Regions from separate parts of the Streptomyces sp. NPDC053427 genome, predicted to be linked through region 2. Evidence: predicted binding sites of a transcription regulator. Region 2 holds the regulator's gene; the other holds the start of a gene.
What was found. Region 2 encodes HspR, which represses chaperone genes until heat shock. Its sites were predicted from a motif close to TTGAGNNNNNNNNNCTCAA; they were not measured.
Positions count from the first base shown of each region.

Region 1: a site for HspR is predicted at 1,421-1,439, ahead of lon (endopeptidase La). Genes of this name have one in related genera too.

Region 1 is NZ_JBITYA010000009.1:241,801-245,202, reverse strand. It holds gene ACIGWZ_RS25685 (YfbM family protein) at 1-349, opposite strand, end outside; gene ACIGWZ_RS25680 (pentapeptide repeat-containing protein) at 518-1,351, shown strand; gene lon (endopeptidase La) at 1,462-3,402, shown strand, end outside.
Region 2 is NZ_JBITYA010000019.1:28,208-31,609, reverse strand. It holds gene ACIGWZ_RS37670 (pyridoxamine 5'-phosphate oxidase family protein) at 147-551, shown strand; gene ACIGWZ_RS37665 (hypothetical protein) at 976-1,380, shown strand; gene ACIGWZ_RS37660 (heat shock protein transcriptional repressor HspR) at 1,486-1,938, opposite strand; gene dnaJ (molecular chaperone DnaJ) at 1,940-3,115, opposite strand; gene grpE (nucleotide exchange factor GrpE) at 3,161-3,402, opposite strand, start outside.

The DNA of each region.
Region 1 (3,402 bases), on a different contig from region 2:
CGACGCCGGACACCAGGCTCGCGCCGGACAGCTCGGCCATGGCCTCGGCGGCCACCCGCACCCGGGCGGGCGTGAGGTAGCGGGGCGGCCCGTACCCCCAGTCCTCGGCGCCCGCCACGGCCTCCTCCCCCTGGGCGACGTCCACCGGGAAGTCCGTCCGGCGCAGCAGGAAGCCCAGCGCGTCCCAGGCCTTGTCGATGTCGAGACACAGCGCCTCGTCCGGCTCCTCCGCCGCTTCGGCGGCCTCCTCCAACCGGCCGCTGACAAGCTTCAACGCCCACTCGGGATCACCGGTCGCCCGGTCGAGTTCGGCGGCCGTGACCCGTGCGTACTCTCCGATCATGCTCATGGTCCGGATGCTAGGAGCGGGCACTGACAACGGCGGGGGCGTGGCGCGCCGGTTCGCGCGTAAAGGGATTAATTCCGGCCAGACATCGTCCCTCGCCTGGGACAATGGCCATCCCGTGCCGTGCACGACGCGACCCCTTGCCCGCCGCCCCACAGGAGTGCAGTCACCTTGTCCCGCGCCCAGGAACACCCCGCCCCCGACCCCGCCGAGCTCGGCCTGACGTCCGACTGCGGCAGCTGCTTCGGGCTGTGCTGCGTTGCGCTGCCGTTCGCCGCCTCGTCGGACTTCGCGGTCGACAAGGAGGCCGGCCGGCCCTGCCGGAACCTCCAGGACGACTTCCGTTGCGGGATCCACGCCGATCTGCGGCAGCGCGGCTTCTCCGGGTGCACCGTCTTCGACTGCTTCGGCGCCGGCCAGAAGGTCTCGCAGGTCACCTTCGGCGGCCAGGACTGGCGGCGGGCGCCGGGGACCGCCCGCGAGATGTTCGAGGCGTTCCCCGTCATGCGGCAGCTGCACGAGCTGCTGTGGTACCTCGCCGAGGCGCTGGCCCTGCCGGACGCCCGCCCGGTCCACGCCGGCCTGCGCGGCGCGCTCGATGCCACCGAGCGCCTCACCCGCGGCACCGCCCAGGAGCTGGCCGCACTGGACATGCCCGCGCACCGGGGCGAGGTCAATGCGCTGCTGCTGCGCACGAGCGAGCTCGTACGGGCCGAGGTGCCGGGGAAGAAGAAGGACCGGCGCGGGGCGGATCTTTTCGGGGCCCGGCTGAAAGGTGCCGCTCTGCGGGGCGCCAATCTCCGCGGGGCGTGTCTGATCGCCGCCGACCTCCAGGGCGCCGATCTGCGGTCCGCCGACCTGATCGGTGCCGACCTGCGGGACGCCGACCTCCGCGGCGCGGACCTCACCGGCAGCATCTTTCTGACGCAGTCCCAGCTCAACGCGGCCAAGGGCGACGCCGCCACCAGGCTGCCGGCCGCCCTGAGCCGTCCCGCGCACTGGTAGCGGGAACGCCGCGGCGGCCGATCGCTGACAGCGAACGGACGGCGGGGAACATCTCCGGGGCCCCTGGCATTGAGTGAGTAAAGCTCAACTTGTTTGCCGAAGGGGAGATCATGGCATCGACGTCCACACCGCTCACTCTGCCCGTGCTGCCCCTCGATGACGAGGTCGTACTGCCGGGCATGGTGGTGCCCCTGGACCTGTCCGACGCGGACGTACGGGCGGCGGTCGAGGCCGCGCAGGCCGCCGCCGACTCGGGCTCTTCGGGTAACAAACCGAAGGTGCTGCTTGTGCCCCGGATCGACGGCAATTACGCGGCGATCGGCACGCTGGGCAGGATCGAGCAGGTCGGGCGGCTGTCCGACGGCGACCCCGGCGCGCTGATCCGGGGGCTCGGCCGGGTGCGGATCGGCTCCGGTACGACCGGGCCCGGCGCCGCCCTGTGGGTGGAGGGGGCCACCGTCGCGGAAGAGGTGCCCACCCCGCTGCCCGGAGCGGTCGCCGAACTCGTCACCGAATACAAGGCGCTGGCCACCAGCTGGCTGAAGAAGCGCGGTGCCTGGCAGGTGGTGGACCGCGTGCAGGGCATCGACGAGGTCTCCACGCTCGCCGACAACTCCGGCTACCTGCCGTTCCTGACCACCGAACAGAAGATCCAGCTGCTGGAGACCGTCGACCCGGTCGCCCGGCTGAAGACCGCCACCGACATCCTGCGCGGGCATCTCGCCGAGCAGGACGTCGCCGAGTCCATCGCCAAGGACGTCCAGGAGGGTGTCGACAAGCAGCAGCGGGAGTTCCTGCTGCGGCGGCAGATGGAGGCGGTGCGCAAGGAACTCGCCGAGCTGAACGGCGATCCCGAGGACGAGGGCGACGACTACCGTGCCCGGGTCGAGGCCGCCGCTCTGCCCGAGGACGTCCGCAAGGCGGCCCTCAAGGAGGTCGACAAGCTGGAGCGGGCCAGCGACCAGAGCCCCGAGGGCTCCTGGATCCGCACCTGGCTGGACACCGTCCTCGAACTGCCCTGGAACGAACGCACCGAGGACGCCTACGACATCGCCGGCGCCAAGGAGATCCTCGACGCGGACCACTCCGGCCTGGAGGACGTCAAGGAGCGGATCACCGAGTATCTGGCGGTGCGCAAGCGGCGGTCCGAGCGTGGGCTCGGGCTGGTGGGGGGCCGCCGGGGCGGCGCCGTGCTGGCGCTCGTCGGGCCGCCCGGGGTCGGCAAGACCTCGCTGGGGGAGTCCGTCGCCCGCGCCATGGGCCGCAAGTTCGTCCGGGTCGCGCTCGGCGGCGTCCGTGACGAGGCGGAGATCCGCGGCCATCGCCGCACCTACGTCGGCGCGCTGCCCGGCCGGATCGTCCGCGCCGTCAAGGAGGCCGGTTCCATGAACCCGGTCGTCCTCCTCGACGAGATCGACAAGGTGGGCTCCGACTTCCGGGGCGACCCGGCCGCCGCCCTCCTGGAGGTCCTGGACCCGGCGCAGAACCACACCTTCCGCGACCACTACCTGGAGGTCGAGCTCGACCTCAGCGATGTGGTCTTCCTGGCCACCGCCAACGTCCTCGAAGCCATCCCCGAGCCGCTGCTGGACCGGATGGAGCTGGTCCGGCTGGACGGCTACACCGAGGACGAGAAGGTCGTCATCGCCCGGGACCACCTGCTGCCGCGCCAGCTGGAGCGGGCCGGCCTGGAGACCGGCGAGGTGATCCTGGAGGACGACGCGCTGCGCAAGCTGGCGGGCGAATACACCCGGGAGGCCGGCGTACGGAATCTGGAGCGGTCGGTCGCCAGGCTGCTGCGCAAGGTCGCCGCCCAGCACGAACTGGGCGAGCGGGAGCTGCCGTTCACCGTCGGCGTGGAGCAGCTGCGCCCGCTGATCGGACGGCCGCACCACACCCCGGAGTCCGCCCAGGACCCGGCCGAGCGGCGCACGGCCGTGCCCGGTGTGGTCACCGGCCTCGCGGTCACCGGCGCGGGCGGCGACGTGCTCTATGTCGAGGCGTCGCTCGCCGACCCGGAGACCGGTGCGTCCGGCCTCCAGCTGACCGGT
Region 2 (3,402 bases):
ATGGGTCTTGCAGGTACTAACGTGCGATAACTTGAGTCTATTCCACTCAAGGCTGCCTTTGCCGGTCCCCTGGGGGTGAACCCGGCCGCTCCGGCTTCCTCCGACCCCACGCCGTGGGCCACGGCCGTCCCTCTACCCTGACCCCCATGGCCCACGACCTCTCCGCCCTCACCCCCGAGTACCTCGCCTTCTGGGGCGAGTACCTGATGCCGACCCTCACCACGCTGCGTACGAACGGGACCCCGCACGTCGTTCCCGTAGGCGTCACCTACGACGCCGAGCAGCGGATCGCGCGGATCATCACGCGCAAGGACAGCACGAAGGTCAAGAACGTCCTCGCCGCCGGGGCCGAAGGGGCCACCGTCGCCGTCTGCCAGGTCGACCGCGGCCGCTGGGCGACGCTGGAGGGGATCGCCCGGGTGCGTACGGACGCGGAGTCGGTGGCCGACGCGGTCGCCCGGTACGCCGAGCGGTACCGCCGTACGCCGGAGCCCAATCCCGACCGCGTCATGATCGAGATCGCGGTGACCAGGGCGATGGGACGGGCCTGAGCCCCACGCGGCCTTCCCGACGACGCCCGGGCCCCGCGGCCCGGACGTGGCCGAATACGGACGCTCCGCATCCGCCGTTGCGCGCTCACCTGGTACTCAAGAAGCAGAAAACGGCGGGTTCCGAACAGTTCCGCACGCAGACGGACGTTCCCGGCCCTCCTTCGCGCACAAGACGGCAGTTGGAGGCCCGCATGGCACAGGCGTTGTGCACCGGGACGACCGATCCTCGCCCCGCGGCACCGGCCCGTCCGCATCCGCGCGCGGAGCTCTGTCCGCGGTGCGGCGGCCAGCTCGCGATCAACCAGGACGGCTGGAAGATCTGCCACGCCTGCGGCTATGCCTCGCCGCCCGGTACCGCCCCTCCACCCCGGGGCGTCTGCGGGGGTATCGTCGCCCCCACAGTCGCCACGCCCCGGAGGGCACGATGAACTCGGTCCGAGTGACGGCGATCGCCTGCCTGATGCCGCTGTCCGAGCTGGACGAGGATCCGTTTCTGGTCGACGACCGAAGCCAGCACGACATGTGCAAACAGTGGGCGGCAGCCCGTGACTACCACCTGACCTGCCGGCTCAGCCTGCACCAGCTGCGCGCCGACCACAGCGCCCTGTGGAGCGACGTCGAAGAGGGCCTGGTCGATGTGTTCGTGACGCCCAATCGCCGGGCGCTGGAGAACGCCATCGACGGGGCCGACGAATTCAGCGCACGGTGCGCGGCGGCGGGCGTACGCCTGGAGACCGCCGACCTCGACGAGCCGGTCTACACCCTGGCGATGAAGTCACATGTGCACCGCCGGCTGTCGATGCCGACGGCGGGATACAACGGCTGCTGAGCCACGGGGCGCGCACGGAAGACACGCAGGGCAGGGAAGGTACGGAAGGTACGGAAGAAGGGCCGGGGATGGCGTTCCCCGGCCCTTCTTCATGGCGTTACGGCCCTACTCCGACCGCTTCGGCCGCCACACCACCAGCGCGCTGGTCTGCTGCACATCCTGATACGGCACCAGATCGCGGCGGTAGGAGGCGTGCACCGCCGCCTCCCGCTGCTGCATCGCGCTGGCCGCGCCCTCCAGGGCGCCCTGGAGTTCGGCGACCCGCTGCTGGAGGGCCGCGACCTGGTTCTCCAGCTCGATGATGCGCTTGATGCCGGCGAGGTTGATGCCCTCGTCCTGGGACAACTGCTGCACCGTACGGAGCAGTTCGATGTCCCGGGCGGAATAGCGGCGGCCCCGCCCGGCCGTGCGGTCGGGCGAGACCAGGCCCAGCCGGTCGTACTGACGCAGGGTCTGCGGATGCAGGCCGGAGAGCTGAGCCGCGACGGAGATGACGTACACCGGCGACTCTTCGGTCAGTTCATACGGGTTACGACGCTGCCCGCCCCGGCTGTCCATCTCAAGCTCCCTTCGCGGCCTGGAACAGCTCCGCCCGCGGGTCGGATCCCGCGGTCGCCTCGCGATAGTTCTCCAGCGATTCCTTCGCCTTGTCGCTCAGGTCCCCGGGGACCTGCACCTCGATGGTGACCAGCAGGTCACCCCGGGTGCCGTCCTTACGGGCCGCGCCCTTGCCCCGGGCCCGCATGGTGCGTCCGTTGGGGGTGCCGGCCGGCAGCTTCAGCGTGACCGGCGGGCCGCCCAGCGTCGGCACCTTGATCTCACCGCCCAGCGCGGCCTCCGGGAAGGTGACCGGCACCGTGACGGTGAGGTTGTCGCCCTTGCGGCCGAAGACCGGGTGGGCGTCGACATGCACGACGACGTACAGATCGCCCGCCGGGCCGCCCTGCTCACCGGGGCCGCCCTTGCCGCGCAGCCGGATGCGCTGCCCGTCGGAGACGCCCGCGGGGATACGCACCTGCATGGTGCGGGCGCTCGTCGCGCGGCCGCTGCCCTTGCAGACGTCGCAGGCGTCCTGGGCGATCAGGCCCCGGCCCTTGCAGTCGGCGCACGGGTCGGTCAGCGAGAAGCCGCCGCCCGCGCCCCGGCTGACCTGGCCGGTGCCCACGCACGTGGGGCAGACCCGAGGCGTACCGTTTTTGTCGCCGGTGCCCGAACAGGCCTTGCACGGCGCCTGGCTGGACATCCGCAGCGGGACCGTGGCCCCGTCGACGGCCTCGGTGAAGCTCAGCGTCACCTCGGACTCGATGTCCTGACCGCGCCGCGGCTGCGTACGGGTGCCCGCGCCGCCCCGGTTGAACAGGCCGCCGAAGACGTCCCCGAGGCCGCCGCCGAAGCCGCCGCCGCCCTGACTGCCGCCCTGGGAACCCCCGAAGAGGTCGCCCAGGTCGAAGTTGAACGAACCGCCGCCGGCGCCGGGACCGGGCCGGAACCCGCCGTTGCCGAACAGCGCCCGCGCCTCGTCGTACTCCTTGCGGCGCTTGGGGTCACCCAGGACGTCATTGGCCTCGGAGATCTGCTTGAAGCGCTCTTCGGCCTTGTCGTCGCCCTTGTTGGCGTCCGGGTGGTTCTCGCGGGCGAGCTTGCGGTACGCCTTCTTGATCTCCGCTTCGGTGGCGTCCTTCGGGACGCCGAGGACCTTGTAGTAGTCCTTCTCGACGAAGTCCTTGGTACTCATCCCCGACGTCCCTCCTTCCGCGCGGTTTCCTTGTGTGTCCTCACGTCAGCCCTCTTCCGGGCCACCGCTCTCCTCGTCCGAGGCCTTGGCACCCTTGGCGTCGTCCTCGGATCCGGACTTGACGTTCTGCGCACCCGGCTGGGGCTCGGCGACGGCGACCCGCGCGGGGCGGATCGTTCGCTCACCGATGCGATACCCGGGCTGCAGGATCGCCACGCACGTGGTCTCTGTGACATCCGGTGCGTACGAATGCATCAGCGCCTCGTGGATCGTCGGGTCGAAGGGCT